4 regions of the Rahnella sp. AN3-3W3 genome follow, and region 4 is predicted to be linked to each of the others. Evidence: predicted binding sites of a transcription regulator. Region 4 holds the regulator's gene; each other region holds the start of a gene.
The links. The regulator Fur, encoded in region 4, represses iron uptake genes when iron is present. The targets are predictions, from matches to a motif close to ATAATAATGAGAACNACTATCAA.

Region 1 (8,220 bases), on a different contig from region 4:
GTGCCTTCTTCGAGATATTTATCCATCAGCGCGTCGTTGGCTTCAGCAGCGGCCGACACCATTTTTTCTCGCCATTCTTCCGCCAGCGCCTGCAGTTCTGCCGGGATCGCTTCATAGGTAAAGGTCATCCCTTGTGTCGCGTCGTCCCACAAAATGGCGCGCATTTTGCGCAAATCCACCACACCGGTGAAATGCTCTTCTTTACCGATCGGAATAACAATCGGCACAGGATTGGCTTTCAGGCGATCGACCATCATCTGGCGGACACGGAAGAAATCTGCGCCCTGACGGTCCATTTTGTTAACGAAAGCCAGACGCGGCACTTTGTATTTATTGGCCTGACGCCAGACGGTTTCAGACTGTGGCTGCACGCCGCCCACGGCGTCATACACCATTACCGCACCGTCGAGTACGCGCATGGAGCGTTCCACTTCAATGGTGAAATCCACGTGCCCCGGAGTGTCGATAATGTTAATGCGATGCTCATCGAACGAGTGATCCATCCCGCGCCAGAAACAGGTGACAGCAGCGGACGTGATGGTAATGCCGCGCTCCTGTTCCTGAGCCATCCAGTCTGTGGTCGCACCGCCGTCATGCACTTCTCCCAGCTTATGATTCATGCCGGTATAGAAAAGAATACGCTCGGTGGTGGTGGTTTTACCTGCGTCGATGTGTGCTGAGATACCGATATTGCGGTAGCGCTCGATTGGCGTTTTACGAGCCATATAACGTCCTTACTGGTTGATGGCTAAGTTGGCGGAGAGTGGTTATCACGTCCCGTCACAAAGTAATAAGTACTAAACTTCTTAATGCGGTGAGTATAATACAATTGTACGTGTATATTCGTACAATAATTTTATTCTATCGATGAAATTGGTGAGAGGCCATCGCGTTGTACAGCAGCAGAGGGATAGGCTATATTGCGCGGCCGTTGATTTTTGTACTTTAAGAGGATAGTCCGATGATAGCCAACCACCCTGAGCGCGGGCAGATCCGCCTCGAAAATGTTCTGACTGCGCTGGGCAATCCGCTACGTCTGGCCGTGGTGCGCACGCTGGCAAAAGGCGGCGAGCATCCTTGCGGAACCTTATTGCAGGGACTGTCGAAATCGACACTGACTCACCACTGGCGCGTATTGCGGGACAGCGGCGTGATCTGGCAGCGCCCGGATGGCCGCGCCAATTTGCTTTCACTGCGCCGCGAAGATCTGGACGCCCGCTTCCCCGGCCTGCTGGATTCGCTGCTCAGTGCCATCGAATCTGACGGCATTACGCTGGAATCCACCCAGAAACATATTTCTGAGCAACATCTTTAATGCGCACAGAATCACTGCACCGTTAATTGCGATTTCACCAGCGCACAAAACGTATTGATTATAGCCGATGAATGGCTGTCCTCCCGCCGCGCGAGATACAGCGGCGCACTGAGTTGCGTGGCGGCATCCAGTGGCAGGAACACCACGCCATCGCCGCCGAGGCGGGTCATGGATTCAGGCACAATCGAGATCCCCAGTCCCGCGCCGACCAGACTCAGGCACGATGTTAACCGCGGCGCTTCCTGCACGATGTGCGGGCTAAAACCGGCGCGGACATACGCTGCCAGTATGGCGTCATACAATCCCTGCCCGGCACGACGACGGTACAACACAAAAGGTTCGTTGCTCAGTTCTTCGAGTTTGAGCGGCATGGCGGAAGTCCGCGATGCCAGCTTGTGTCCGGCCGGAACCGCCACCCACATCGGTTCTTCCAGCACTTTTTCCATTTCTAATTCGGGCATATCTTTGACCCGCATACGCACAAATGCGACATCCAGCTCGCCCGCCACCACAGACGCCAGTAACTCACCGCTGCCGCTTTCCTCCAGCTGCGTGCTGACCGCCGGATAGATTTCCCGGTAGCGGCGCAGCAGCGCGGGCACAAAGGTATGCAGCGCGGCCGAGCTGGTGAAACCGATGCGCACGCGCCCTTGTTCTCCCTGTGCGGCACGATGCATCGCGGCGCTGAGCTGAGCGGCCCTCGCCAGCACCGCACGGGCTTCCTGCAATAACACCTCGCCCGCTTCGGTCGGGATCACCCCGCGCGGCAAACGTTGTAACAAAGGCACGCCAAATTCCTGTTCCAGCCCCTGTAGCAGGCGTGTCAGCGGCGGTTGCTGGATAAACAGCAGTTCTGCGGCGCGGGTAATGCTGCCCGCTTCCACCACGGTGACGAACGCATTCAGACGTTTCAGTTCAATCATATCCATACCCTCAGGGTATCTTTTGTCATTATTAAAGGCATTAGACATCATGGCACATCCACGCGCATGATCCTTAACAGAATTTACGCCTTTGGCGGCTTTGAATTACATTTGAGGGAGAGTGTGAAAATGTCGGCACAAACGCAGGATAAATTAATGCTGGATACAGAAGATGGGACCGCGCCGCAACCTGATTGCGGACAACTGTTTAAAGGCTTTTTCATTCTTGGCCTGACCGGTTTCGGCGGTGTGCTGCCGATGGCGCGGCACATGCTGGTGGATAAACGCCGCTGGCTGACCGGCGATCAGTTCACAGAACTGCTGGGTCTGTGTCAGTTTTTACCGGGCGGCAATATCATTAATTTATCCGTCGCGCTGGGGATGGAGTTTCGCGGGCTGCGCGGTGCGCTTTCAGCCATTCTCGGCCTGATCCTGGCACCGACGATTTGCGTGGTGCTGCTCGGACTGGTGTATGCACGCTATCAGAATGAACCGCTGGTGGAACATTTATTTGCGGGGATGGCGGCAGCGGCGGCCGGTTTGCTGCTCTCGACCGGCCTCAAGATGCTGGCACCTTTGCGGGGAAAATGGCTGCAACTGGCGCTGGTAGCCGCAGGCGTCATTGCCATCGCAGGATTTCGCATCCCGATGCTGCCGGTGATGCTGGTGCTGGCTCCGGTCAGTATTTTCATCTGCGCCAGGAGTAAATTCTGATGGCCGTTTTACTCTCACTCGCCCTGCTGTTTACCGAACTTTCACTGCTGGCCTTTGGCGGCGGTAATACCATTCTGCCAGAGATGCAACGTGCCGTGGTGCAGGTACATCACTGGATGAGCGCGCAGGAATTCAGTGCATTGTTCGCGCTGGCGCAAGCCGCTCCCGGACCGAATATGATGATCGTGCCGCTGATTGGCTGGCAGGTTGCGGGATGGTCCGGTCTGCTGGTGTCTTCGCTGGCAAAATTTGGTCCGTCTTCCGTGGTGACGCTGATCGTGATGGGGGGATGGAAGCGTTATAAAGACCGACCGTGGCGTCAGGTTATTCAGCGCGGACTGGTGCCGGTCACCGTCGGGCTGGTGGTATCGAGCGGACTGTTGATCGCCAAAGCTTCAACCACCACGCTGTCACTTGCCGGCGTGATCGCCCTGTGTACCCTGCTGGCGCTTAATAAGCGGATCCACCCGTTATGGGTTCTGGCGGTCGGCGCGGTACTGGGAATGGTGCTTGGCTGATAACATTTGAGAACCTGATCGCAATATCAGTCAGGTAAATAGGTTATTCCTTAAGCATTAAGTTTCTATATTTATCAATTCTTTATAGACACAAAATAATTAAGGATGATGATGAAAATCAAACCTCTGAACCTGGCTGTTTCTGCCCTTCTGTTTTCCACACCGGCTGCTTTTGCTGATACCGATCAACCCGAACTGAGTCAGCGGGAAGTGACATTGCTGACCGTTGATGGCCTGCAATTTAAAGATCTCAATCACTCCGGCAAACTCGAACCTTATGAGGACTGGCGACTGACGCCGGAAGAACGCGCGGCGGATCTGGTGAAACGTATGACGCTGGAGGAAAAAGCCGGGGTGATGATGCACGGCTCCGCACCAACGGCCAACAGCCCGATCGGCGCCGGGACTCACTATGATATGGCGGCGGCGGAAAAGATGATTTCCGGCGCGAAGGTCAACAGTCTGATCACCCGGCTGTCAGCGGAAGATCCTGCGGTGATGGCAGAAGAGAACAATAAACTGCAGCAGATTGCTGAAAAATCACGACTCGGTATTCCGGTCACCATCAGCAGTGATCCACGTAACTCGTTTGAATATCTGACTGGCGCGAGCACGGCTTCCGGCAAATTCACACAGTGGCCTGAAACCTTAGGACTGGCAGCAATTGGCAATGAAAAACTCACCCGCCGCTACGCCGATATCGTCCGTCAGGAATATCTGGCCGTCGGCATTCGCGAGGCACTTTCTCCGCAGGCCGATCTGGCGACCGAACCGCGCTGGGCGCGTATCAGTGGTACTTTCGGTGAAGACCCGACGCGGGTGCATAACATGGTGCGCGGCTACATCGAAGGGATGCAAAATGGCGGCGATGGCCTGAATCAGGGCAGCGTGATTTCGGTAGTGAAGCACTGGGTCGGCTACGGCGCGGCGGAAAACGGCTACGACAGCCACAACGTTTACGGCAAAAACGCGGTGTTCCCGGGCAATAATCTCAAAGAGCACATCTATCCGTTTACCGGCGCGTTCGAAGCCAACGTCGCCAGCGTCATGCCCACCTACTCTATTTTGAAAAACGCGTCCTTTGAAGGCAAACCGCTGGAACAGGTCGGTGCCGGATTCAGCCATCAGTTACTGACGGATATCCTGCGCGGTCAGTATGGTTTCAAAGGGGTGATCCTCAGCGACTGGCTGATCACCAGCAACTGCGAAGACGAATGCCTGAACGGTTCGCCGGAAGGCAAAGAACCGGTACCCGGCGGCATGTCCTGGGGCGTTGAAAAGCTGACGCCGCAGCAGCGTTTCGTCAAAGCGGTGAAGGCTGGTGTGGATCAGTTTGGCGGCGTGACTGACTCACAGCTCCTGGTGAATGCGGTCAACGAAAAACAGCTGACGCAGCAGCGGCTGGATGAATCGGTTGTGCGGATCTTAGAACAGAAATTCCGCACCGGATTGTTTGAAAATCCGTTTGTGGATCCTCAGAAAGCGGTGAAAACCGTCGGACGCGCAGACTGGCAGAAAGAAGCCGATGCGGCGCAACGTCACTCCCTTGTTTTACTGCAAAATGCCGGTGACCTGTTACCGCTGAAAAAAGGCAAAAAAGTGTGGCTGTATGGTCTCGAAACGAAAGCCGCACAGGCCGCAGGTTTCACCGTGGTTGATGCGCCTGAAAAAGCCGATGTCGCGTTGATCCGCGCCCATGCACCTTATGAACAACCGCATAAACAGTGGTTCTTCGGCAAGCGCCACCATGAAGGTTCACTGGCCTTTACCGATGACAATGCCGATTATCAGGCCATCGTAAAAGCCAGCAAAGCGGTACCCACGGTGGTGACGGTGTACCTCGACCGCCCTGCTATTCTGACCAACGTGAATGACAAAGCAAAAGCGGTTATTGGCAATTTCGGGGTCAGCGATGCGGTGCTGTTTAGCCGTCTGACCAGCAGCGAAGCGTATACCGGCAAACTGCCGTTCGAACTGCCGTCATCGATGGAAGCCGTGCTTAAACAACAGTCGGATATGCCGCATGACAGCGAAAACCCGCTGTTTGACATTGGCTTTGGTCTGGCACGTTAACGCCTGCGTTTAGCTGAATACCCTCGCCAGCACAAAACCGTCCCAGCCTTTACTGCCGACGGTTTGCAGCGCGGTGGCAGATAAGCGGGGTTCCTGCTCAATCATCTCAATAAAGCGACGAACGCCCTGAACACGGGCGTCGTCGCTATGCGGATCGACCACCGCGCCGTCCCTCACTGCATTATTTCCCGATCTCGATCGTGAACTTTTTCGATTTTAAAAAACTCACTCTTAAAGCTAATCCTTAACTCCGGTTTTGTCTGCGTTTTCAAGGGATTCTTCTAATTTCACGATGCGGTAATCACATACGATATCCATTATCTGAGTAAGGTTGTTCGTAAAACAATCAAAAAGACCCTGCTTTTCATCATGATAAACATGCGCCAGTTCACACTTTTAGAAGAAAACCCCCTTAAGTTTGTAAAATAATAATGATAACAATTATCATTAAGTTTAACATTCGTCTCGTTTTCGTTAAGCCATACCGCGTTATTGCGCCGCGGTTTCCGCGCGTAACCCTGCTGGCTTTTTGGGTCTATTTCACACGCATCAATTAATCACCTGATGATTTATCAGGTTATTTATAGGGACTATGAATATGTTGTTGGCTTTCCCCCTTAAACGCTCGGTGCTGATGTGCGCCATGGCGCTGGCCGTTCCGGCTGCATCAATGGCTGCCGAAGATACCGTGGTTGTCAAAGCCGCACCTGCTGATACCGCAGATGCCCCGACGCAGGGTTACAGTGCAAAAACCAGTAAAAGCGCGACCAAAACGGATCAGCCGCTGATCACTACCGGTCAGGCCGTGTCTGTCGTGACCCGTCAGCAAATGACGGACCAGAACGCCACCACGGTTAACGCTGCACTTAACTATACGCCCGGCGTCTTCACCAACTTTGCCGGTGGCGCAACGCGTTATGACACAATTTCCCTGCGCGGTTTCCACGGCGGTGACGTCAACAACACCTTCCTTGATGGCCTGCGTATTCTCAGCGATGGCGCAACTTACAACTCCATTCAGGTTGATCCGTGGTTCCTCGAACGTATTGATGTGGTGAAAGGCCCGTCTTCTGCGCTTTACGGCCAGAGCATTCCCGGCGGTGTGGTGATGGAAACCACCAAGCGCCCGCAGTTTGCTGAAGAAGGTCACTTCCAGCTTTCCGGTGGTACACAAAACACCAAAGGCGGCGCGTTCGATTACACTAACGCGATCAACGATCAGCTGGCATTCCGCCTGACCGGTATGACCCGCAGCAGCGACACGCAGTACGATCACCAGCGAGAAGAGCGTTACGCGATTTCTCCGCAGTTACTGTGGACGCCGGATGAAAACACCTCCCTGTTACTGCGGGCTTATCTGCAAAAAGATCCGTCCGGCGGTTATCACGCCGCAGTGCCTGCCGACGGCAGCCTGTACGGTCAGAAACTGAGCCGTGGTTTCTTCGATGGCGAAACCACCCGCAACCAGTTCAAACGCTGGGAGCAGATCTACAGCTACGAATTCCAGCACGCGTTTAACGACGTATGGTCATTCCGCCAGAACGCCAACTACACCCATTCCAATACCGAACTGGATCAGGTGTATCAGGCTGGCTGGAACGCAGACCGTACGCTGATGAATCGCTACTATTCCGGTGAGAAATCGTCTCTGGATACGTTTGCTATCGACAACCAGCTGGAAGCCGATTTCGCCACTGGCGAACTGGCACATAAAGTGGTTCTGGGATTTGATTATTCCCACTTTATCAACGACGTGAAATCTGATGGTGCCACCGCTGAGCCACTTAACCCGTACACCGGTGTGGGCGGCGATGCCCTGGATTATTACAGCCATTCACGCGGTAAAAACCGTTATGAGCAGATGGGCACTTATCTGCAAGATGAAATGAGCTGGAACAAGTGGTATCTGACCCTGTCAGGCCGTTACGACACGCTGAAAACCTCAAGCCGCAGCTACGAAAGCATCTACGGCACGCAGAGCAACAGCGAACGTAAAGACGAGCACTTCAGCAGCCGCGCTTCCCTGCTTTACGCCTTCGACAGCGGGATTTCTCCGTACGTCAGCTACAGCCAGGCGATGACCCCATCTGCCCTGCCGGGCGCTGATGGCACCCTGCTGAAACCGATGCAGAGCGAGCAATACGAAGCCGGTATCAAATACCAGCCGGTCGGCACGTCCGATATGTACAGCGCGGCGTTGTATGATCTGACGCAAAAAGACGTGGGTAACCGCGTGGTGGTCGGCAGCTATTACGAGCCGGCAGGGAAAATCCGTTCACAGGGTCTGGAGCTGGAAGCCAAGAAGCAGGTTACCGAACGCTTCAACGTGATGGCCGGTTATACCTATAACAAAGTGCGTATCCGTGATGCCGCCGAAAACAACGGCAACACGCCGTATGTGACGCCAAAACAAATGGCGTCCATCTGGGGTCAGTACAACACGCCGATTGGTGTGGATATGGGTGCGGGTGTGCGTTACATCGGTACACAATGGGCGGATAACGAAAACACCCGTCACATGCCTTCTGCCACGCTGGTTGACGCGTCCCTGCGTATGAATCTGGTGCAATTTAATCCGCAGCTGAAAGGCGCGTATGTGCAGCTGAATGCCAACAACCTGTTCGACAAGAAATATGTCGCGGCCTGTTACGGCACCAGCTATTGCTACTGGGGTCAG
Region 2 (8,220 bases), on a different contig from region 4:
CGAATTTGTAGCCTTTTCCCCACACGGTCAGAATACGTTCCGGCTCAGCCGGATTGGCTTCTATCTTGATGCGCAGACGGTTGATATGGGTGTTCACCGTATGTTCATACCCTTCGTGTTCGTAGCCCCAGACCTGATTGAGCAGGCTGAGGCGCGAGAACACTTTGCCGGGATTTTTGGCAAAGAAATACAGCAAATCAAACTCGCGCGGCGTCAGTTCAACGGGCTGCTGATTCAGCATCACTTCGCGCGCAATCGGGTCGATGATAAGCCCGGAAAAACTCAGGGTACCGGCGTCCATTTTCATATTGCGGCTCATCGCTTCCTGCCGCCGGAACAGCGCCTTAACCCTCGCCACCAGTTCCAGCATGGAGAAAGGTTTCGCCAGATAATCATCCGCGCCCAGTTCCAGCCCGAGCACCCGATGCACTTCGCTGGAGCGTGCGCTGATAATAATGATCGGCGTATAACGCGTCATGTTGCGCGCACGGCGGCAGATTTCCAGACCGTCAACACCCGGCAGCATCAGGTCGAGGATCAGCGCGTCCCAGCCGCCTTTCTCCAGATGCGCCACGCCCAGATTACCGTCTGCGGCGTGCGTAATTTCATAACCTTCATCACGCAGATGCAGGCTGAGCAGTTCTGCGATATCCCCGTCATCTTCAACGATCAGGATCTTCTTCGTCTTATCCATATGTCATCCCAAAACATGGCACTCCCCAATGGTTTGAGTCTACACAAGCAACCGCCCGCGAGTTATCACATTTTATTTAACTTTGCGTGAGGTATCGGGGAACAAATCCGCTCAATACTCGCTTCATCACAGGACGGACAGCCGGACTTCATCATGACAATACACACGGATTTACCCGGACAGGCAAAACAAAAACCCGCCATCGTGCATCCGTTATGGCTGCGTCTGACGCACTGGCTGAACGCGCTGGCGGTGCTGATTATGGTCACCAGCGGCTGGCAGATTTATAACGCCTCACCGCTGTTTAATTTTGATTTTCCGCCAACCGTCACACTCGGTGGCTGGCTCGGTGGCGGTATTCAGTGGCACTTTGCCGGGATGTGGCTGTTTGGTTTCAACGGCCTGTTTTATCTGCTGATGAATATTTTTACCGGCCGCATGAAACGAAAATTCTGGCCTCTGACGCCGCGCGGCATCTTCAACGATTTACTGGCTGCCGTGCGCGGCAAGCTGAAACACGACGATTTGTGTCACTACAATATGGTTCAGCGTGCGGCGTATGTGTTCGTGATGTTTGACGGCATTGTGCTGGTGCTTTCCGGGCTGGTGGTGTGGAAATCCGTGCAATTTCCGCTGCTGCGCGAACTGATGGGCGGCTTTGATACGGCGCGTTATGTGCATTTTCTGGCGATGGCTTCACTGGTGGGATTTGTGGTGCTGCATATCGTGATGGTGGCGCTGGTGCCGAAAACCCTGATTGCCATGATCCGCGGACGTTAAGGAAGACATGATGAAAAACCTCGTTAAAAAAACGATCAGCCAGATTTTCAGCCCTTCCGACAGCGAAGCCATTTTACAGGAAGCAAAAAAACAGATTATCCGCGAACTGGATGCGCCCTCCCGCCGCCTATTTTTACAACGCGGGCTGACGCTCGGCGGCGTCGCGATGCTCACAGGTTGCGATATCAGCGATAACGCCAGCGTCGAAAACGCGCTCGGTAAGATTTCTGGATTCAACGACCGCGTACAAGGCTGGCTGTTTGGCTCGACGCGCCTGGCGCCGGTGTACGCCGAATCGATGATCACCCGTCCGTTTCCGTTTAACGCTTTTTACGCCGAAGACGACGCACCGGAAGTAGACGGTAACGCTTATCGCCTGAAAATCGCCGGTCTGGCGCTGGATAAACGCGAATGGTCATTGCCAACGCTGTACAAAATGGCGCAGGTCAGCCAGGTGACTCGTCACATTTGTGTCGAAGGCTGGAGCGCGATTGGCAAATGGGGCGGCGTGCCGTTCGGTGATTTTCTGCGTCTGATCGGGGCCGATCTCACGGCGGAATACGTCAGCTTTAAATGTGCGGACCAGTATTACACCAGCATTGATATGGCGACGGCACTGCATCCGCAAACCCTGCTGGCGCTGACTTATGACGGCCAGATTTTACCGCGAAAATACGGCTTCCCGATGAAGCTCAGAATGCCGACCAAACTCGGCTATAAGAATCCAAAGCACATCGAAGTCATTGAAATAACAAACAAGTTCACTGGTGGCTACTGGGAAGATCAGGGCTACAACTGGTTCGGCGGAAGCTGAACACGATCCTCAAGGATCAACACTGTCCACAACAACCTTTGTATCTCAAAACCTAAAAGAAGGATTTATCATGAAAAAGTTAACCGTAATGATGATGTCTGCTTGTCTGATGATGGGCGCGGTGAGCACCACCTATGCCGCTGACGCGATGGCGAAGAAAGATACCATGGGCCATATGTCTAAAGACTGCATGAAAAAAGACAGCATGAGTAAAGATTCCATGGCTAAAGACAGCATGGGCAAAGACTGCATGTCGAAAGATCATATGAAGAAAGACAGCATGACTAAAGACTCAATGTCCAAAGACACCATGTCAAAAGATGCCATGAAAAAAGACACCTCTGCCCAGTAAACGCCGCTAAACCCGGCCATGTAGCGAAAACGCCTCCGTCTGTTCAGCGGAGGCTTTTTTATTGGAAAATTGACCGCGACCTGCGTAGTATATAAAACATATATGATTCGTATACTACCGAGGGCGCCCGATGGGTATCATTAAAATCTCCGAACTGATGCATGAGAATCTGCGCATCGCCAGTCTGGCGTATACGCGTTCCATCAACGCGCAGGCCGAGCACTGGATGAAAATTGGTATGCTGATGGAAACTCATCCGGACATGACGCACAGCGAGATTTCGCAATTGCTGGTGCGTTGCAGCATGGAATCTGAAGAAAACACCGGAAGTATCCGCACACTGTTAAATGTCGGCGGCACACACAGGAAGGCAAGCAATGAATAATGGTTTAGACAGCCGATATTTCGTCAACAATAACCGTATGGTCAAAACGCCGGAAGGCATCGATAAAGCGCGTATCGCCGGTAAACTGGCGGCGCGGGTGCTGCATATGATCACGCCTTATGTGGTGCCGGGTGTCACGACCAATGAACTGGACCGCATCTGCCACGATTTTATCGTCACCGAATTACAGGCGATCCCGGCAAATATCGGTTATCACGGCTATCAGAAAACCACGTGTACCTCCGTCAACCATGTGATTTGCCACGGTATCCCCTCCGATAAGGCACTGAAGAAAGGCGACATCGTGAACATCGACGTGGCGCTGATTAAAGATGGCTGGTACGGCGACACCAGCCGCATGTATTACGCCGGTGAGCCGAGCATTATGGCTCGCCGTCTGGTGGATACCACCTTTGAGGCGATGATGGCCGGTATCGAAGTGGTGCGTCCCGGCGCAACCCTCGGTGATGTGGGTCATGCCATTGCCTCGGTAGCGAAACGCGAAGGGTTTTCCATCGTAGAAGAATACTGCGGTCACGGCATCGGCATGGGTTATCACGAAGATCCGCAGGTGCTGCATTACGGCGAAAAAGGCCGCGGACTGGTGTTGCAGGAAGGCATGTTATTCACCATCGAACCGATGCTGAACGCCGGTAAAAAGCAAAACAAAGTGCTGCCCGACGGCTGGACGGTGGTGACTAAAGATCATTCGTTGTCCGCACAATGGGAACATATGATTGCGGTGACGAAAACGGGTTATGAAATCCTGACACCGTGGCCTAAAGAAAACTAATTTCCCGTGATATTTCCTGAACGTATAAACCTCCGGTCGGAGGCTTTATAGTTTTTGGTAATCCGTTTAGCTGCGCTCGATTTCTTTGGTCGCGCGGTCTAACGCATCGGTGATTTTATACAGCGTTTCCTGCCCGATTGGCCCTTTCGCCAGCCGCAGATTGAGCGCCATGCGCATATTGTTAATCGCCCGCTGCATTTCCGGAATACTGCGGTTATTAGACAGAATCGCCAGAGAATGCAGTTTCTCTGTTACTGAACCGAGCAAATCACCCTGCTCTGCCAGCGACTGCGTGCCTTCCGGCGTAATCGAATATTGTTTCTTACCGCCCTCTTCCTGATTTGCCGTGACCAGACCCTGTTCTTCCAGGAAGGTCAGGTTCGGATAAATGATACTGGCGCTCGGCGTGTATTCGCCTTTGGAGAGTTCTTCGATGGCTTTGATCAGTTCATAACCGTGAGCGGAACGTTGCTGTAAAAAATGCAGCATCAGCAGACGGATATCACCCGTTTCAAACATCCTTTCGCGACGGTGTTTATGATTCATCATCGTTACTTGTTGTGCCAGTAAGCGACACAACGCACCAGATTGGCGTCCAGTCCGCGATTTTCGACGAAGTAATCATTCAGCCCTTTGACGAATTTCCCCTCGCCGGTCGCCCAGATGTAGTAATCACTTTCCGGCAAAGAAATGCTTTTCAGTTTTTTAACTGCCGCGTCATCTTCCTGATAACCGTTTTGTTCTTCACTGACAATCCATTCGATGTCGAACTCTTTTTCATCGTCTAAGTAGCTAACGCAGCTGACATGTTTCACTTTGACCAGCACGGTCACTTTCGCGGCAGACGCGGCCTGTTTCAGCTCGCGCAAACGGCGCTTCACCGCCGGAAGACCGGTTTCATCGCAGACATACAACTGCCATGCGTAAGTGGTCGGGATAATCAGTGAACCGCGCGGTCCGCCGATGATCAGTTTATCGCCCGGCTTCGCGCCAGCCGCCCATTCACTGGCGACACCGCCATCGTGAAGATAGAAATCCAGCGTCAGTTCATTGGCTTGTGCATCGAAATGCAGCGGCGTGTATTCGCGGTTAAGCGGACGCGGCCCATCGCCCCAGACAATGCCTTCGTCGGTCGCGGTCGGCGGCGTGATCACATCACCGGGATTTGCCGGGAAAAACAGTTTGATGTGGTCATCAAAACCACGCGAGGTAAAACCCTTCAGATCGTCGCCGTTCAACACGATACGCTGAAAACAGCCAGCCACGTTTTCGCTGCTTTTGACGGTGATATGACGGAAAACCAGGTCGTTTTTGACGCGGACAGGCAAGTTTACGGCAGGGGTTTCGTTGCGATGTTGAGTCATCACGTTTTCTCTTTTGAAGTAAGGTTGAACGAAAGATATATCTTAGGAATATTTTCCGCAACCCTGAAAAACGTAAGGACACAGGCATCATCCCCCGAACTTTTGATCTCACGGTAGTTCATTCTGAGCTACCCATCGCAAAGATTTCGTTAAGAAGCCCATTTTTATTTATCAATTTGTTGATAACAATTCTCAGTATCATTATCATTCGCACCAAGCCGAAGTGGGTAAGGACGTCAAATAAACCCATATTTTATAAGGACAAGGGCTTTTTACGGAAGAATTGAAAGCAGATGACCAGCGCGTCTGATTTGTCGAAAGGCAGTAAATGCGAGCAGAACTTTTTAAAAATAGTGCAGGGCTAAAAACAAATGTTCAAATCCTTTACACAGCAGGGTTTGGTGAAAAACGTCATTTTCATGGGGACGATTCTCACCACCACCTTTAACGTAAATGCAGCACAAGCGATTAAAGACACCACCGATCTGGCAGCCAATAAAACGCCAGCTTCTGAAGCCATCAGGAAAAAACCGGTGGTGCGTACTGCGCAGGATCTGGCGCAGAACAATGAAGAAGTGATGACGGTTACCGAAACGATGCCGGATAAAAAACCGGGCTCGAAAACCACCATCACCGCAGCAGAAATGCAGCAAAAAGGCGGCAATGATTTCGGCACCATCATGCGTTATGAGCCCCTGATCACCGCTACCGGCTCCAGCGGCGGTTCCGGCAACGGCAAAAGCGGCTTCGACCGTAACGGTTATACCGGCTATAACATCCGTGGTCTGGAAAGCAACCGCGTCGGCATCGATGTCGACGGCATTCCACAGCCAAGCGCCACTGGCCGCAGCTACGCAAGCCGCGCGGGTCTTGGCACGTCCGGTATTGGCCGTGATTACATCGATCCTTACATTTACGGCCAGGTAGATATCGAATCCGGCGCCACCTCCGCTGATCGCGCCAACACCTCAATCGGCGGTGCCGTTTCCTTCCTGCCAAAATCTGCCGATGATTATCTGCGTCCGGGCAAGGAAACCTATTTCGGTTACCAGTCTGATTATGATTCTTCCGACCGCTCCTGGCACAACGGCATCACCGCCGCCGCAGGTGACGAAACCCTGCGTGGTCTGATCGCCATCAGCCGCCGCGACGGCCAGGAAACCAGCAATAACAGCGGAACGCACGATGCCTATCCGGCTAACTGGCACTCCGACGCAGTCATGACTTCCGTTATCTGGCAGCCAAATGACGAACATAAAGTCACCGGTACGCTCGATTATTACGAAAAAGTAAACCATACCCATTACGATGCGTGGAATAGCTCAGGCAGCGCCATTCTCGGCACTGCACAGCAGCAAAGTAACACCCGCCGCTGGGGCGCGACGCTGAAAGACGAATGGACGCCGTTCAACGATTACGTCGATGCCATTGTTTCGAAAGTGTATTACCAGTATACGCAGGCGCACGACAATACCTACATGCCGAACGCCAGTAAGCAGATGATGAACGTCTATTCCAACTATGACGTCAACACTTTCGGCGGGGAAACCAGCTGGCTGAAAACCCTGGGTCGTCATGAGCTGAGCGCCGGTATCAACGGTCGTATGTCCAACACTGAACGTCCGTTCCGTGAAAGCCCGGAGCAAAGCGTTTACACCACTATCATGCAGCCGGAAGCGAACAGCCGTTCTTATATTCTCGGCGGCTTCCTGCAGGACACCATGAAGTTTGACCTCGATGGCCATGACTTCTCCATCGTGCCTGCAGTGCGTGTGGCGTATCAGAACACCAAAGCGAAAGATCTGTCTGACTTGTCTAACAGCACCGTCTCTGAAGGCCAGGTTTCTACACTGTACGGCAAAGCCAATTCCGATACGCAGGTTCTGCCGTCCCTGGCGTTCACCTATGACATCACGCCTAAGCTGATGACTTACCTGCAATATCGTCGTGGTGCGCAATTCCCGGATGCCAGCCAGCTTTACGGTTCCTGGAACCTCGGTTCTTCTTATGCCGGTTCTCAGCAATACGCGCTGATCGGCAACACGGATTTGAAAACCGAGACCAGCAATAACTTCGAATGGGGTATGAAAGGTGAAGCGACTGAAGGAGTGACCTTCAAGACTTCCGTTTTCTACAACACCTACAAAAACTTTATTGCCAACACCCGCTACAGCCGTGCCGCCAACCCGGGCATGTTCACCAATGTGCCCTCCAATATCTATACGATTTATCAGGCCGAAAACCGCGATGAAGCGTTTATCTATGGTGGCGATCTGAGCACCAAAATTAACTACGGTACCTGGTTCAGCAGCGTTGACGGTCTGAGCACCACCTTCGCACTGGGTTATGCCAAGGGTGAATCGAAATCCAGCTACGATGGCGACAAATATGTGGATCTAGACAGCGTGCCGCCAATGAAATTTGTCGCTGGCGTGGCGTGGGATGACCCATCCGGCGTGTACGGTACTGCGCTGACCGCGACTTTCGTCAAAGGTAAAAAAGCCGAAGCGACAAACCGTCAGAGCTACACTAACGCCGGTACGCCAATTACAGGTTCCACCACCGAATACATGAACGTACCGGGCTACGGTATGGTTGATGCAACGGCCTACTGGAAAGTCGCGAAGAACGTGAAACTCAGCGGCGGCGTTTACAACATCACCGACCGCAAATACTGGGATTACCTGAGCAGCCGTACTCTGACTGATACCACCAATCAGGATGAATACAACAAGGCACTGGCCGTGATGCCAGGTCGCAGCTTCCAGCTTGGCGTCAATGTTGATTTCTAACATCAGACGGTAAAAACAGCCGTTTAATCACACAAGCGTCATGTGCAAACATGGCGCTTTTTTATTTCCTTAATAACGCCGCTATTCGCTGAACAGCTCTTTGAGGATCTGCGTCAGCCAGTCAAACACCAGCCGTGCGCGGGCGGGTAGCAGAGGCTGATGGGGGCGGAAAATTAGATCAGGTGACGCCCACCGGACAAATGCATTTCACAATAAAGCGGTTATCCGGCACGGTACCAATTCTGA
Region 3 (8,220 bases), on a different contig from region 4:
CCCAGCTTATCGGCGGCTGCGGTAAAACTGCCGGACTCTGTCGCGCTGATAAAGGATTCAATGCACTTTAAGTAATCCATTGTTTCGTCCGGTTAGAATAAAGAATCACATTATAAATTTTTATTATCGAATTAATAAAGCAGACGTCACTTTATCTGCGCTATCCACATGCCGATAATCGCCGCCATACCCGTAAAATTCTATTTTAAGGAACGGCAATGCTGGCACTGGTTTTTGAAAGTACAGGTACGGCAGAGGTGTTACACATGCATGAAGCTGCAGATCCGGTGCCGGCCGCTGATGAACTGCTGGTGGCGGTGACCGCTGCCGGACTGAACTTCGCCGATATTTATCGTCGTCAGGGGCGCTACCCGCTGGCAGGCAATTCACCGTATGTCGCCGGTTATGAAGGTGCCGGGCGGGTTATTGCCGTCGGAGAAAACGTAAAAGGCTGGAAAGCCGGTGATCGCGTCGGTTTTGCTGATGTCCCTCTGGCACATGCCAGTCACATTCGTGTGCCTGTTGAACACGCTATCCGTCTGCCGGAATGGTTGTCAGAATCCGATGCTGCGGCAGTGTTATTACAGGGGCTGACTGCCGATTATTTGCTGCACGATGTGTTACCTCTGCGTGCAGGAATGCACGTCGCGGTACTGGCGGCAGCGGGTGGCGTTGGCCGCTTGTTGTTGCAGATGCTGAAACATCAGGGCATACATGCGTTTGCTGTCGCGTCGAATCAGGACAAGCAGGCTGCCTGTCTGGAGCTCGGCGCAGAAGCCGCTGGCGGTTACGATACCTGGGCTAAAGAAGTCAGGGAATGGCAGAACACGGGGCTTGACGTCGTGTTTGATTCTGTCGGTACGACGCTCACCGAAAGTCTTGATTCGCTCAAAGACGGCGGGCGGGTGGTGTTGTTCGGTATGTCAGGCGGCGCGCTTTCTGCATTTGATCCCTCACGCCTTCAGCTAAATTCGCACGGCATATTGGGTGCCGATCTGTGGACGTATCTGACATCCGGTGAAGAGCGCCAGCGTCGCGCAGATCGTCTGTTTGCGCTGGTCAAAGAAGGAAAGGTGACACTGCCGCCTGTGACCGAATTCGCATTATCGTCCGGTGCACAGGCTCACCGTTTGCTCGAAACCCGCAGTTTCAGTGGCAAAATCATTCTTAAACCCTAAAAGTCTGCTCCGGAGAATATTGTTAACACCGGTTGCCTGATGAGAAGAAAAATCCATGCCTTGCGTGGATTTTTTGTCTGTGTCTCCGCGCCTATTTTTTCTGAGAAAGTGTTCTAGAATTGAAGCACAACTTGTCTGGTTAATAGCTTCTTACTTTCTGATAAGACTTACTTAAAAGAACAATTATTCTCAAACATAAGTGGGTGCTGTTTATGGTTACGCGGCGTGACTTGATTACCTATACTTCATTTTCAATGGTGCTCTCCGCGCTGGGTTTCACGCCAGCCGTCTTTGCAGCACAAGGTTTAAAACTGGGAACGGATACACCTTTTAGCTTCGAAGGGCTCATCCAACAGGCAAAAGAAAGCGCCAAAAGTCCTTATGTTGCGCCCCAACAGGTGCCCGACAGTGCAGTGGCCAGCATCAATTACGACATCTACAGCAAGATCATGTATAAGCCGGAATATGCGCTTTTTAATGAAGGCGTCAGTCGTTTTCCGGTGACCTTCTTCAGCGTCAGCAATTTGCATAAATTGCCGGTAAAAATGGCGGTGGTTGAAAATAAACGCGCCCGGGAAATCGTCCAGAATGCGGATTATTTTATCTTCCCGGATAATAGTCAGGGTGCGCTGTCTGCCGTGAAAGGTAACGTTTTCAGCGGCTTTCGCGTGCTGGAACATCGGCAACACCTTAACAAGCCGCCAGTGAAAGACTGGGTATCATTTCTGGGGGCGTCCTATTTCCGTGCTGTGGGCGAACTCAGTCAGTTTGGGGTGTCTGCACGCGGCGTGGCAATTAACACCGTTTTTGGCGACACCAAAGAAGAGTTCCCCGACTTCACGCAGTTCTGGTTCGAATCTCCGGAGAAAGACAGCGATCGTCTGGTCGTTTATGCACTGCTGGATGGGCCGAGTGTCTGTGGTGCCTACCGTTTTGACCTGCAGCGCACCAAAGGCGTGGTGATGGATGTCGACTGCGTCCTGTTTTTACGCCGTGACGTGGGGCGTTTGGGTATCGCGCCGCAAACCTCGATGTTTTGGTTTTCCGAAATGGCGAAAGGATCCGCTTCCGACTGGCGACCTGAAGTCCATGACTCCGACGGTTTAGCGATCCTGACCGGCAGTGACGAACATATCTGGCGGCCACTGAACAATCCATTGCAAATCAGAGTGTCAGCATTTAGTGACAATAATCCGCGGGGTTTTGGCCTCATGCAGAAACAGCGCGATCCTGAGAGCTATCTTGGCTCAGCCGGATATGAGCGGCGCCCGGATTTGTGGGTTGAACCGAAAGGTGACTGGGGCGAAGGCACGGTACAGCTGATAGAAATCCCTACCGACGACGAGATTTTCGATAACATTGTTGCGATGTGGGTACCTGCGCAGGAAGCCAAAGCCGGCAGTGAACATCAGTTTAGTTATCGTATGCACTGGCTGGCCGATGAGCCTTATCCTTCAAAACTGGCGCGCTGTGGGATAACCCGGCTGGGAAGAGGGGGCAATCCCGGCGCTTATACCGATCCTGCGGCACGCAAATTTATGGTTGAATTCCACGGCGACTTACTGGAGCAACTGCCCGCAGATGCACATATTGATGCGGTGGTCAGCGCATCACGCGGCACGCTGAAAGACATTAAGGTGAATAAACTCCCTTCAGGTAAAGGCCACTGGCGGACGTTTTTTGATTTGCACGTCGACGGCAAAGAACCGGTTGAACTCCGGCTCTACCTCAAATCTGGCGACAAGACGCTGTCAGAAACCTGGATGTACCAGTATCTGCCGTTTATCTCATCACCAAAACCGATGCAGGGAGTATGAAGCATTATGGCCGCTTGGTGAACCTGCATAAAAAACGGGGATGCTAAATGCATCCCCGCTGTTCATTACGTTCAGGATCAGAAATCGTAAGTCATGGAGACTTTCAGAGAACGCGGCTCGCCCTGATAGATATAGGTGCCGGTACTGTCGATATTTGCCCAGTATTTTTCGTTAGTCACGTTATCCACCCCAGCACGCCAGACCATATCGTTCTGGTTGATTTTAGTCCGGTAACGCACGCCGAGATCCAGAACGGTGTACGAGTCAATTTTCTTCGTGTTAGCAGAATCAGCCCATTGTGATCCGGAATGATTAATCAGCGCGGTTGCGGTCAGGCCTTCCACCGGTTTGATGTCATATTCTGCGCCCAGCACCAGATTGTATCGCGGCACACCAATCGCATCTTTGCCGTTGTACGTACTGTCTTCAGTTTTAGTCATCTTCGGATCAATCCAGGTCGCGCTGCCGTTTAAGCGCAGGCCCAGCACCGGTTCGCCAAACACGTTCAGCTCCACGCCACGGTTACGTTGTTCACCGTCCATGCCGTAATAGCCATCACTGTTTAGGATGCCGGAAGGTTTTTTGATTTCAAATAACGCCAGTGAACCTCCGATGCGACCAAAATCTGTTTTTACGCCCACTTCATTCTGTTTTGAATGCGCAATCCCGGTGGTTGTACCGTAGTTTTTCGCGGTATCCGGTGCGACATCGCCCGGCTGCAAAGACTCGGTATGGTTGGCGTAGAGGGAAAGTACCTGCCACGGTTTATAGACCACGCCGTACGTCGGCATCCAGCGACTGTCGTCGTAACGTGTTGAAACGTCTTCTGCACCAGTCGCATTGCTGTAGTTACGCACAACCACTTTCTGATGACGGGCACCGACGGTGAACAATACGGTGTCATCGAACACACCCATCGTATCGCTGAGTAAATAGCCCTGAGTGCGGTTACGTCCGGTCGTCAGCGGATCGTTGTAATTGCCGCCTGACAGGTTAGGTGTCGGGTTCGGGACATTCGGGGTGTCATAAATATTGGTGTTTTCTGCATTGGCACCGTAGGCCATACGCCAGGCGGTGTTATTGCGTGACGTCAGCGCGGAATAACCGAAGTTAACTTTGTGAGTGATAAATGCGGTATCGAAATTGCCACGAATGCCTGCCATACCGCTGAAGTTGTTGATGATGCGGTTAGTGTCCAGACGGCCAATCGTCGCCGTTCCGTCTTCATCTTTCAGCGCAGGGGACGCGTAGTCGCCGGTTTCCCGCGAATGCTGTGTGCCAACGCCGCCATAGACGGTCCAGTTATCGGTGATATCGTATTCCGCTTTTGCCATCCCGAACTCAGATTCAATGTTGCTGTATACCCAGTCCTGACTGTAGTTGTGACTGTTAGACGGCACTTTCGGAATGAAATCTACACCGCTGATATTCACGCCAAGGCGGGCGTCGTGGAAGGTCTTCTTCTGATAGCCCATGTCCACGGAAGTGCGAAGACGATCGCCGCGATAATCAAGCCCGAGTGACGCTGCCGTGGTGCGTTTTTTCTCGCCATCAATATCGGTTTCACCCTCGCGGTTAACGGCATTGAGACGGACACCAAACTGGTTGTCATCGCCAAAACGACGTCCCAGATCCAGCGTGCCGCCGACCTGAGAAGAGGATGTGTAATCAATACCGACACGGGTCAGTGGCGTGTCATCCGCATGTTTCGGTTCGAGGTTGATCATGCCGCCGACGCCGCTCGTCGCTGCACCGTTCATCAATCCGTTGGCACCTTTAAAAATTTCTACCCGGTCGATTAATGAGGCATCCATGACCTGACGGGGAACGACGCCCGGCAGTCCGCCATAGGTCATGTCATCGCCGTCAAGTTCAAAACCACGGATGCGGTAGGTTTCGGCAAAATTGCCGTATCCCTGTACGTTCTGGACGGTGGCATCATTACGCACTACATCAGCGATGGTTTTTGCCTGCTGATCCTGCACCAGTTTCGAGGTGAAGCTCATCACGTTGAACGGCACATCCATCGCATTTTGTTCGCCGAGCATACCGAGACGGCCGCCGTGCGCCACCTGTCCGTCGAGATACGCCGGAACCAGATCATTTCCGCCTGGTTTGAATTCATTATCTGGCGCGCTGACGATGGTCATGGTATCGCCTGACGCTGCTGTCGAAGAGGTCGCCGGAGCAGGAGCGGTCGCCGCCATCGCCGGTATACAAGTGACGCTGACAAAGAGTGCCAGCAGGCTCGGTTTAAACCCTGTGAATGTAACTGAATCGCGCATAATGTCACCCTGATATAAAAAGGACTGAGAATCATTATTATTTTGATTTGCGATTATGCTTATGGCGTTTTGGGATGCAAGGAAAATCTAAGCTGGCTAACTTATTTGGCGGGAATCGCCTCGTACATCATAAAAAAATCCACGGCATCGCGTGGATTTTGGTTAATGCCGAGGTTTTTAGTTTTGCTGGAGGAGCGGAGCGAAATCGATCCTATTTCTTCTTATTCAGCATCGCCTGTAAATCAGCAAACGGATTATAGGTGGCAGCGCCGACATCATCTTGTGCATCCTCACCGGCTACCACCGTTGAACCGTACTGGTCGGCTTCGGTGTATTTCGAGTGCTCATGGTCATGGCAATATAGACACAATAACTCCCAGTTACTGCCATCTGCCGGGTTATTGGTATGGTCGTGATCGATATGGTGAACCGTCAGTTCACGCAGGTTTGAATACACAAACTCCCGCGAACAGCGTCCGCACACCCACGGGTAGATTTTGAGTGCTTTTTCACGATAGCCGCTTTCCAGCCGCTGGTAGTTTTTTGGGATCAGTGCCATTGAGATGTTACCTGTTACAAAGAGAAAATTTTATGAGAATGCCTCTAATATATCGCGTAATGAGGGAGAGGCGAAATGAAAGAGGGGGGCGGGCGCCAGCAGCATAGTCATAAAAAGAAAAACCCACGACAATGCGTGGGTTTTAAGTTAATGCAGAAACTGAAGTGCGGTTTACACGTTGAACAGGAAGTTCATTACATCGCCATCTTTAACGATGTAGTCTTTACCTTCAGAACGCATTTTGCCGGCTTCTTTCGCGCCTTGCTCACCTTTGTAGGTGATGAAGTCTTCGAACGCGATGGTTTGTGCGCGGATGAAGCCTTTCTCGAAGTCGGTATGGATCTTACCGGCAGCTTGTGGCGCAGTAGCACCGACAGGGATGGTCCATGCGCGGACTTCTTTCACGCCAGCGGTGAAGTAAGTTTGCAGGTTCAGCAGTTCGTAACCGGCGCGGATCACGCGGTTCAGGCCGGGCTCTTCAATGCCCAGTTCAGCCATGAACTCTTCGCGGTCAGCATCTTCCAACTCAGCAATATCAGACTCGACCGCTGCACAGACGGCCACAACCACGGAGCCTTCGGCGTCTGCGATTTTACGTACCACGTCGAGGTAAGGGTTGTTTTCGAAACCGTCTTCGTTGACGTTCGCGATGTACATGGTCGGTTTCAGCGTCAGGAAGCTCAGGTAACGGATGGCCGCTTTGTCTTCTTCGGTCAGATCCAGCGCACGCAGCATACCCGCGTTTTCCAACTGTGGCAGACATTTTTCCAGCGCAGCCAGTTCCGCTTTGGCATCTTTATCGCCGCCTTTAGCGCGTTTCTGCACACGGTGAATGGCGCGCTCACAGGTATCGAGGTCAGATAACGCCAGTTCGGTGTTAATGACGTCGATGTCGTCAGCCGGATCCACTTTGTTGTTAACGTGGATGATGTTGTCGTTTTCGAAACAACGTACAACGTGGCCGATCGCTTCGGTTTCACGGATGTTGGTCAGGAACTGGTTACCCAGGCCTTCACCTTTAGATGCGCCTTTTACCAGACCTGCGATATCCACGAATTCCATGGTGGTTGGCAGAATACGCTGCGGTTTTACAATCTCGGCCAGCTTGTCGAGACGCGGATCAGGCATTGGCACCACGCCGGTATTCGGTTCGATGGTGCAGAACGGGAAGTTTGCTGCTTCGATACCCGCTTTGGTCAGCGCATTGAATAGAGTAGATTTACCGACGTTGGGCAGGCCCACGATACCGCATTTGAATCCCATGTTTTTCTCACCTTAATAGCTTAGTTATCAAGCGATTAACTCTAACCGCACGATGTAATGACCATAATTCCCCGCATTATACACGTAAACGACATTTATCTCGATCCGCTTGTGATCCCACGTGGTGCAGGCTGCGGATTAAACCTTGCCTCAGTTCCGTCATTTTTAGATACTTGTCACAATTTTTTAACTGAGTTGGAAATATACCGGATGTCTTATGTTTAGCCCGCGTGGTTTGAAGTTGTCAGAAGTGAAGAATGAAACGCTGGCCGGATTTGTGGTGGCGGTGTCGATGATCCCGGAAGCGGTCGGGTTCTCGCTGGTGGCCGGATTGTCGCCGATTGTCGGTCTGCACACGGCGTTTATTATCGGGTTAGTGACCGCGCTGTTCGGCGGCAAACCGGGCATGGTTTCCGGCGCGGCAGGTTCTATTGTGGTGGTGCTGATGAGTCTGGCGGCGCAGCACGGCATGGGATACGTCCTGTGGGCGACGATTTTTGCGGGGATCATTCAGATCCTGATTGGCGTTTTCCGCCTCGGTAAATTTATCCGTCTGGTGCCGTTGCCTGCGGTTCACGGTTTTGTGAACGGGCTGGCTATTGTCATTATGCTGGCGCAGTTACACATGATTGCCGGGCAGGGACCGCTGATGTACGGGCTGGTTCTGCTGGCGATTCTGGTGGTGGTGCTGTTCCCTAAACTGACCAAAATCATTCCGTCTTCGCTGGCTGCGCTGATTGTGGTCTCCGCCGTCGCGATTGGCTTTAATCTGCATACTTTACGTGTGGGAGATCTCGCGGATATTTCCGGCGCGTTGCCGCATTTCAGCCTGCCGGTAGCGCCGTTCAATGCTGAAATGTTGAAAGTCGTGTTGCCGTATGCGGTCGTCATCGCGCTGGTCGGTTTGATTGAGTCGCTGCTGACCATGACAGTGCTCGATGAAATGGGCAATCAGAAAGGTAACGGTAACCGCGAAAGTATTGCGCAGGGTGCAGGGAATACGATTTGCGGATTGTTTGGCTGTTTCGCAGGTTGTGCAATGATCGGGCAGTCGATCATTAACTTCACTTCCGGCGGTCGCGGACGCATTTCCGGTACGGTGGGTGCTATTTTGCTAA
Region 4 (8,220 bases):
GGTCGTAGTCAGGGTCATTGGCAAAGGCCAGATCGAATTTATCACGCAGCGCCAGCAGACCGGCCATGGCGGATTCAGACGAGCAGTCCATGCGGATCACACCGTCGTGGTCGAGATGCATGAAACGGAAAGTCTGATCGACTTCATCGTTCACCAGCGTCAGATCCAGTTTGTAATGCTCAGCGATGCGCTGCCAGTATTCGATACCGGAACCACCGAGAGGATCCACACCCAGTTTCAGACCTGCTTTCTGAATCGCGGCCATATCAACGATGTCGGTCAGGCCTTCGATAAACGGCTGAACCAGATCCTGCGCCACCAGATGACCACTTTTCCACGCCTGATCCAGAGACTGACGTTTCACACCCGCAAGCTTCGCAGCCAGCAGTGCGTTAGCGCGTTTCTCAATCACGGAGGTCAGGTTGGTATCTGCCGGGCCACCGTTGGTCGGGTTGTATTTGATGCCGCCATCTTCCGGTGGATTGTGCGAAGGGGTGATGACGATGCCATCGGCCAGCGCGCCGCCGTTGCGGTTGTGGGTCAGGATAGCGTGAGACACCGCAGGCGTCGGCGTGAAGCCGTTGTCTTCCTGCACGATGACATCCACGCCATTCGCCGTCAGCACTTCCAGCACAGAGATAAACGCCGGTTCAGACAACGCATGTGTGTCTTTACCCACGTAGCACGGGCCGGTGGTGCCCTGCTCTTTACGCACTTCAGCAATTGCCTGAGCAATGGCCAGGATGTGCGCTTCATTAAAGCTGTGACGCAACGAACTACCGCGATGACCGGACGTGCCAAATTTCACAGCGTGTGCTGTATTAGCCGGATCCGGTTGCAGAACGTAATACTGTGACGTTAACTGCGCCACATTAATCAAATCGCTTTGCTGAGCAGGTTGCCCTGCACGGGGGTGATTAGCCACTGGCGCTTCTCCCTTACGCTGAAATTTAGAGGGTGCCGCACACTTTGTCAGTCAGTTCCGCCGGGAACTGCATGAGTTGCATGATGTGTTCGATCATGCTGCGTTTGCGACCTGTGTTGGTATTCGTAATAACCCAATACGGCGTTCCGGGAACGTGTTTAGGCTTGGTATGAATGCCGTTTTGCAGCAGGGTTTGCTGGTCACCGGCAAAATAGGTACGCGTGCGGCCTGTTAATGACTCGGTCGCAACGGCAAATTCTTTCGGGTTCAGGCCATACAAGGTCGACAGGATCAACATAAAGCGGTTCACCGCTTTGGTCTGCTCTGCGTATTCGTCAGACAGCAACAGTTCACGGACGGCGCGGACTTTATCACGCGACGTCGGTGCTGCAGCGGCGACAGGTTTTTCCTGTGCAACGGTGCCGGCAATAATGGAAGCATTCACTGTCGCGGCAGGAGCGGTCTGTCCGGCAGTAAACTTCAACATACGGCGTAAAATATCAGACGCACTTTCACCGATAGCCTGCGTGTGGCTGGCAATGTAGCGGTAGAGTTCTTCGTCAACCTCAATAGTTTTCATCTTTATCCAGTACTGTTTTTCTACTTAATTCAAAAGGATTATACAAATTTCTACACAGTAACAAACAGGGGAATTGCGCCGCGAAGCAAAAACCAGACTACTTCCCGTTTTTGCTGCATGCAGGCTCCGGCCTGTTCTTGCTTCTGGTAGTCAAATCCCGCTCAGGCATCTGGCAGAAACTTTCTGTTTTAAAAAATCATCCGCAACTCATGATAACCTAATGGAATCGTTTATCAGTATGAACTTCGCCATGAAATTACATTATCGCATGCAAGAACCTGAAGTCGCTGGCAGCCATGCCCTGCCGGTTTTGTTAATCCACGGCTTGTTCGGAACCCTTGATAATCTGGGCGTTCTGGGCCGCGACCTGAAACAACAGCATAGAGTGTTACAGGTCGATTTGCGTAACCACGGCCAGTCCGGGCGTTCTGATGAGATGTCATACGCCGCGATGGCGCAGGATTTAGCAGAAACGCTGGATGAAGTGGGTTTCCAAAAAATCATTGTTATCGGCCACTCGATGGGCGGCAAAGCAGCGATGGCGCTTACCGCGCTGATCCCTGACCGTATCGAGAAGCTGATCGCCATTGATGTCGCGCCGGTCGATTACCGCGTGCGCCGTCACGATGAGATTTTTGCGGCGATTAACGCCGTCACCGCTGCCGGATTACGTGACCGCACGTCGGCTGCCGCCTGTATGCGCGAGTATATAAAGGAAGACGGCGTGATTCAGTTTCTGCTGAAATCTTTCCAGCAGGGAGAATGGCGCTTCAACGTTCCGGTTCTGCTCAGTGAATATGAAACCATCACCGGCTGGGAAGACGTACCGGCGTGGGATCACCCGGCGTTATTTATCCGCGGCGGATTGTCGCCGTATGTGCAGGACGCTTACCGCGAAGATATTGCCCGTCAGTTCCCGCAGGCCAAAGCCTATGTCGTCGCCGGAACCGGACACTGGGTTCACGCGGAAAAACCTGAGGCCGTGCTGCGCGCTGTTCACCGTTTCATCGATGTGGACTAAGGTTTAACATCCTGGGGATAAATTGTGCAAAAAGCCTGCACAACTTAGAAAGTTATCATGAAATCAGGGCAATCAGGCGTTGTGAACCCCAGGCGCGCCAGTGTATGATTGCGCGCTATAATTTTGCCGCCCCGTTTCACTCAGGCTGAGTCGCGGGGGGTAAATTGGGTCAGGGTTTCTTAGCCCGAAATGTGTGAAACGCTCGTCAGGAATCGGCTTGCCGTTTTCCGATGTAAAAACTTCCCTGGTTGTACCGCTACCTATGGCAAAAGAACAACTGGATCGCACGACGATTGATCTGTTCGCAGATGACCGCCGTCCGGGGCGTCCAAAAACAAATCCGCTATCCCGTGATGAACAGCTCAGGATCAACAAGCGCAATCAGTTACGCCGCGATAAAGCGAGCGGTCTGCGTCGCGTGGAGCTGAAAATGAATGCCGATGCTGTTGATACGCTCAATAAGCTGGCTGAAAAACGTAACATCAGTCGTAGCGAACTGATTGAAGAGATGCTGCTGGCGCATCTTAACGGTCATGAAGGCTGATTAAAAACGGGTAACCTTTCCAGGCTACCCGTTTGTTTTTTCTTACTTATTCAACGCTAACTCTCTTCGCCCTTCTCAAAACGTTTCCCAGTTCTCAGCACTTTTCGCACTATTCGCCGAAAGCAACCCGCCCATCCCGGTATCCGGACGCAGCAACGGAGCGGAAACCGCTTTCGCTGGACGTCCCTTCACGTTGGTTACGCTATCTTTGAGTTTAAACGTGGCCACGGCGTTGTTGAGTAATGCAGCCTGTTCTTCCAGAGAAATCGCAGCCTGCGATGCCTCTTCAACCAGCGAGGCGTTCTGCTGCGTCACACTGTCCATCTGAGTGATCGCCACCGCCACCTGACCGATGCCTTTGCTTTGCTCATCAGATGCCGAAGCGATTTCCGCCATGATATCGGTGACATGCGTAATTGAGCGCACCACTTCATTCATCGTCAGACCGGCGTTTTCAACCAGTTTTGAACCGCTGTCGACGCGGGAAACCGATTCACTGATCAGGGATTCGATTTCTTTCGCCGCCTGGGCGCTGCGCTGTGCCAGATTGCGCACTTCGCTGGCGACCACCGCAAATCCACGCCCCTGTTCGCCCGCACGTGCGGCTTCAACCGCGGCGTTCAGCGCCAGAATGTTGGTCTGGAAAGCAATGCTGTTGATGACCGACGTAATTTCAGCAATTTTCTTTGAGCTGCCGGAAATGTCTTTCATGGTACTCACCACGTCCGCCACAATATTGCCTCCCTTCTGCGCCGTGCCGGAGGCTTCAATCACCAGCTGGCTGGCGTGATGTGCGTTATCGGCATTGTGTTTCACCGTCGCTGTCAGTTCTTCCATGCTGGCTGCGGTTTCTTCCAGAGCAGAAGCCTGTTCTTCGGTACGCGAAGACAAGTCATTATTGCCCGCTGAAATTTCCGATGCTCCCTGATAGATATGGTTAGTACAGTCACGGATCGTCTGCACCGTATTCACCAGACTCGCCTGCATCACATTCAGCAGCGGGATCAGTTTACCGGCGCAGTTTTTACCGAACTCTTCCATATACTGCGTCAGATCACCGCTGGCGATCACCGCGAACTGATCGCGGATTTTATCCAGCGGTTTCACCAGCGCCATCACCAGATAACGATCGGTCAGCAGCAACAGGATCAAACCAATACCAAATGCGCTCAGCTGGATCACTTTGCTCATGTAGGTCAGATGATTGGATTCATTTTGTGCGGCCTGAAAATCAACTGCAATCTGGCTGCTGACTTTTTCCATTGATGAACCAAAAGTGCGGCTCAGCGCCGGAACCGTGGTGTTGGCTAACTGGTTATAGGTGTCGATATTCTTACTGCTGGCAGCATTGAATAACGGCGTAACGCCCTGTGTCAGCAGGTTTTCCCAGCTGGTCTGCAGTTCCTGAATGGATGATTCTTCCAGGCCCGGATGGGGTACTGATTTAAAATCAGCCAGCGCCTGAGTCAGTTCATCAAGAGATTGTTTGGCGCTGTCAAAAATTTCAGGGCCTTTTGACGGGTCAGTCTGAAGCTGTGCAACCGCACGACTCAGACGCGTCACGGTACGGAAATACTGATCGTTGCCTTTGCTGATCAGCGTCATGTTGTTGACCAGTTCGGTACTGTTCCTGGTATTTTGCGTTAATGTGCCAAGTGATGTGACGGTATAAAGGGAAACACCGGCCCACATCACGCAGAAGATGCCAAGAATGGTTAATAAAGCGGCCCTGATGGTAATATTTTTTAAAAACTGCACGATATGCCTCTCTCGAAACAGGACTGTTTCTGGTCTGAGGATTGACGGGGATGCGGAGAATCAAAACAGGTAACCAGCAGGCCTACGCCCCCGGACATGTTTGAACACCTCTCCGGGCATCGATTTCTTTATTATGTTGAGATTGCTCTCGCATCATCTATCGGCGGGACATGCATAAACTTAAGGAAGGAGCCGGTTTATTTCTTCACTTTGCTTATGACCTCAGGAACCCTGTGGTTGATAAGCACACGATGGCGATAACACTTTAAAATATTGCCCGATAAACTTATTCCCCAGTTAAGAAGGCGAGCAGAAGCATATTCTCCGCCTCGCGAGTTTGGTATCATCTTCGCTATTATTGCCTGCAATGCAGGGCACTTCATTTAGAACAAGAGGTTAGATAATCTTATGGCCGTTGTAGGTATCTTCTTTGGATCCGATACAGGTAACACCGAAAACATCGCTAAAATGATCCAGAAACAATTGGGTAAAGATGTGGCTGAGGTGCATGACATTGCGAAGAGCAGCAAAGAGGATCTGGAAAAATTCGATATTTTGCTGATCGGAATTCCAACCTGGTATTACGGTGAAGCGCAGTGTGACTGGGATGACTTTTTCCCGTCGCTCGAAGAGATAGATTTCGAAGGTAAGCTGGTTGCCCTGTTTGGCTGCGGCGATCAGGAAGACTATGCCGAGTATTTCTGCGATGCACTGGGTACCGTGCGCGATATCATTGAGCCACGCGGCGCAGTGATTGTCGGACACTGGCCAACTGAAGGTTACCACTTTGAAGCATCCAAAGGCCTGGCAGATGATAAGCACTTCATCGGACTGGCAATTGACGAAGACCGTCAGCCGGAACTGACCGCTGAACGTGTTGATGCGTGGGTGAAACAGATCACAGAAGAACTCAGCCTTTCAGAAATTATCGGCTAAAACCCTGTTGGCCCTGAGGATTTATTCTACAATTGAAGGGCCAAACTATTACTGAAATTAACAATTTAACCGCTACAAAATTGTAACTTTCGGTCGTATCAAGGTACACTGAGTTCATCTGTTTTTTCTATCGATCAAGTCGTTGCATTATTAATGTGACAGGCAATTTGTGATCTTTATTAACAGGCTGTCGTTTACGAGAATGGGCACACTTCCCTTAAACGAAGAACAGTAAACGAACAATTTTGTGCCGCCGATGCCACAGGCTGCATGCCTCAACTTGATTAGCACATAGTAACAGGACTGAATCCGCATGACTGACAACAACACCGCACTGAAGAAAGCCGGCTTAAAAGTCACGCTTCCGCGCCTCAAAATCCTGGAAGTGCTGCAAGCGCCGGAAGGTCATCACGTTAGTGCGGAAGATCTGTACAAGCAACTGATTGATATGGGCGAAGAAATTGGTCTGGCCACGGTTTACCGTGTTCTGAACCAGTTTGATGATGCTGGTATCGTCACCCGTCATAACTTCGAAGGCGGCAAGTCCGTATTCGAACTGACTCAGCAACATCACCACGATCACCTGATCTGCCTGGATTGCGGTCGTGTGATTGAATTCCGTGACGAATATATTGAAGGTCGTCAGCGTGAGATTGCTAAAAAACATGGCATTAAACTGACCAACCACAGTCTGTACCTGTACGGTCACTGTGAAGCAGGCGACTGCCGTGAAGACGAATCTTTGCACAATGACAAACCTGCGCATTAATTTGCACAGCTTCGATTGTCGCAAATACTCTAAATAAACTAACCGCTGGAAAGCGGTTTTTTTATGTCTGCGTTTCACCCCGAACACAGACGCCGCTTACCGACGTAAAAAACCCCGGCAAGCCGGGGTTTCGCTTTTGATAATGATGATTTTGCCAGCTAAGGCTTTTACAAAAATCTGCTATTAGTTCGCCATTGCAGGCGCGTTATTGGATGTGATTTCCTGCCAGATTTTACCGCAATCCGCCGCATATGCCTGACCATCACCGGTTTTGCGCGCCGTCAGACAGCGCTGGTAATCCAGCACGCGTACTGTTTCCTGTTCCGCAAATTTCTGGTGTTCTTTTTCCTGTTTCAGCTTGTTCAGCAACACCTGACAGGACGCCAGTTTGTCCGGATTACCTTCTGAAGAATTAATACACGCGCGGTAGTCTTCACGCGTTTGCGAAATCTGAGCCTGATCGGCCGTTGGCGCACAGCCTGCCAACAGAACAACAGATACTGCCATCATCAGTAATTTATTCATCGACATAACGACCTCAGAAAATAGTGAATGGAGCAATAACGATGAATTTCACGTCTTTTTCATCCTGGAATATGTTGCCGTAACCCCCGCCCCAGCTCGGAATATCCGAGTGGTTGTCGTACTGGGTGTAATGCAGTTTGAACAGTGTCCCCTTCGCGCGGCCTTCCTGAATGGTGTAAAGCGCATCCAGGCTCCAGGCGCTCTCTTTCAGACGCTGGCTCTGGTCATAAGCGGCGTTGGTACTCGGTTTGGCGTCCCACGCGTAAACGTAAGAACCCCCGACGGCAAAGCCCGGCAGATCCCATTTCGCCAGATCGTAAAGTACGCCGGCGTACACCGCTTTCTCGCCGTTGGCGTTGAAGTCCGAACGGTTATCCCACCACACGTCAAGACGACCGTTGGAGGAGGAATACGTCGGGGTCATACGTTGCAGGAAGTAGCCCTGATTACCTTCCGCTTTGACCATCGTACCTTCCAGCCGCCAGTTAAACTGACCGGTGGTGTAACCGAAAGTCAGCGCCTGCAACCAGGCCATCCCGTCATACAAGCTGTTCGGATCGTTCTTATTGCTGATGCGATCTTCCGCACCGTAGAACTGGTAGCTGGTGGTCAGCGGATTGCCCATCAGATCGATTTTGTAAGACGCTTTGGCAAAATACTGATCGACGTAACTTTTAGCCTGACCAAAAGCGCCTTCCAGCACGAAGTCATTTTTGAAGTCGTATTTCGCTCCAAGAGAGTGGATGTACGAAACGCCCGTTTTCTTATCGTTCTGGCGGAAATCATCCATTTCCAGATGCCACGGAGATTTATATTCGTCCGCCCACATGTAGGAGAAACTCAACTCTCCCGGATCACCGAAGTCATGCTTGTAGCCCGCTTCCGCACCGCGGTAAGTTCCCGGCATGAAGCTCCAGTGCGGCGCAATCAGTGTCTGGCCCGTTGGCTGGATGTAGCCGGCATGTCCCCAGAATCCGCCATATTTAAATTTACCGGCGGCTTTGTACAGGCTGACCCCACTTTTATCGCCGGAGTAATCTTCGTCGTAGGCACGGTTGCTGTTGGAGAAAGCGATTTCGTTGGGATGTCCGCTTTCGCTGCTTTCGGCCATTTCAATCGCCGTAAAGGCTGCGATATCAATACCAAACATGTCCCAGGCATA

Region 1: the regulator Fur is predicted to act here: its motif matches at 5,969-5,991, upstream of UC15_RS18465 (TonB-dependent siderophore receptor).
Region 2: the regulator Fur is predicted to act here: its motif matches at 5,362-5,384, upstream of UC15_RS14665 (TonB-dependent receptor domain-containing protein).
Region 3: the regulator Fur is predicted to act here: its motif matches at 5,305-5,327, upstream of UC15_RS12320 (TonB-dependent siderophore receptor).

The regions. Positions count from the first base shown of each region.
Region 1 is NZ_JYDG01000070.1:2,558-10,777, reverse strand. It holds gene fusA (elongation factor G) at 1-725, opposite strand, end outside; gene UC15_RS18495 (helix-turn-helix transcriptional regulator) at 962-1,315, shown strand; gene UC15_RS18490 (LysR family transcriptional regulator) at 1,327-2,244, opposite strand; gene UC15_RS18485 (chromate transporter) at 2,395-2,952, shown strand; gene UC15_RS18480 (chromate transporter) at 2,952-3,470, shown strand; gene UC15_RS18475 (glycoside hydrolase family 3 protein) at 3,582-5,543, shown strand; partial or broken gene UC15_RS18470 (methyltransferase) at 5,553-5,732, opposite strand; gene UC15_RS18465 (TonB-dependent siderophore receptor) at 6,142-8,220, shown strand, end outside.
Region 2 is NZ_JYDG01000049.1:67,149-75,368, reverse strand. It holds gene UC15_RS14705 (response regulator transcription factor) at 1-694, opposite strand, end outside; gene UC15_RS14700 (cytochrome b/b6 domain-containing protein) at 848-1,474, shown strand; gene UC15_RS14695 (molybdopterin-dependent oxidoreductase) at 1,485-2,288, shown strand; gene UC15_RS14690 (pentapeptide MXKDX repeat protein) at 2,359-2,640, shown strand; gene UC15_RS14685 (ParD-like family protein) at 2,771-3,025, shown strand; gene map (type I methionyl aminopeptidase) at 3,063-3,818, shown strand; gene UC15_RS14675 (PadR family transcriptional regulator) at 3,885-4,367, opposite strand; gene UC15_RS14670 (siderophore-interacting protein) at 4,370-5,182, opposite strand; gene UC15_RS14665 (TonB-dependent receptor domain-containing protein) at 5,554-7,974, shown strand; gene UC15_RS25665 (hypothetical protein) at 8,153-8,220, opposite strand, start outside.
Region 3 is NZ_JYDG01000041.1:50,705-58,924, reverse strand. It holds gene UC15_RS12335 (LysR family transcriptional regulator) at 1-80, opposite strand, end outside; gene UC15_RS12330 (quinone oxidoreductase) at 219-1,178, shown strand; gene UC15_RS12325 (glucan biosynthesis protein) at 1,409-2,995, shown strand; gene UC15_RS12320 (TonB-dependent siderophore receptor) at 3,073-5,280, opposite strand; gene yajD (HNH nuclease YajD) at 5,492-5,839, opposite strand; gene ychF (redox-regulated ATPase YchF) at 6,011-7,102, opposite strand; gene UC15_RS12305 (SulP family inorganic anion transporter) at 7,320-8,220, shown strand, end outside.
Region 4 is NZ_JYDG01000013.1:240,991-249,210, reverse strand. It holds gene pgm (phosphoglucomutase (alpha-D-glucose-1,6-bisphosphate-dependent)) at 1-925, opposite strand, end outside; gene seqA (replication initiation negative regulator SeqA) at 951-1,505, opposite strand; gene ybfF (esterase) at 1,744-2,526, shown strand; gene ybfE (LexA regulated protein) at 2,789-3,070, shown strand; gene UC15_RS06465 (methyl-accepting chemotaxis protein) at 3,146-4,828, opposite strand; gene fldA (flavodoxin FldA) at 5,237-5,764, shown strand; gene fur (ferric iron uptake transcriptional regulator) at 6,078-6,533, shown strand; gene chiQ (ChiQ/YbfN family lipoprotein) at 6,717-7,058, opposite strand; gene UC15_RS06445 (OprD family outer membrane porin) at 7,072-8,220, opposite strand, start outside.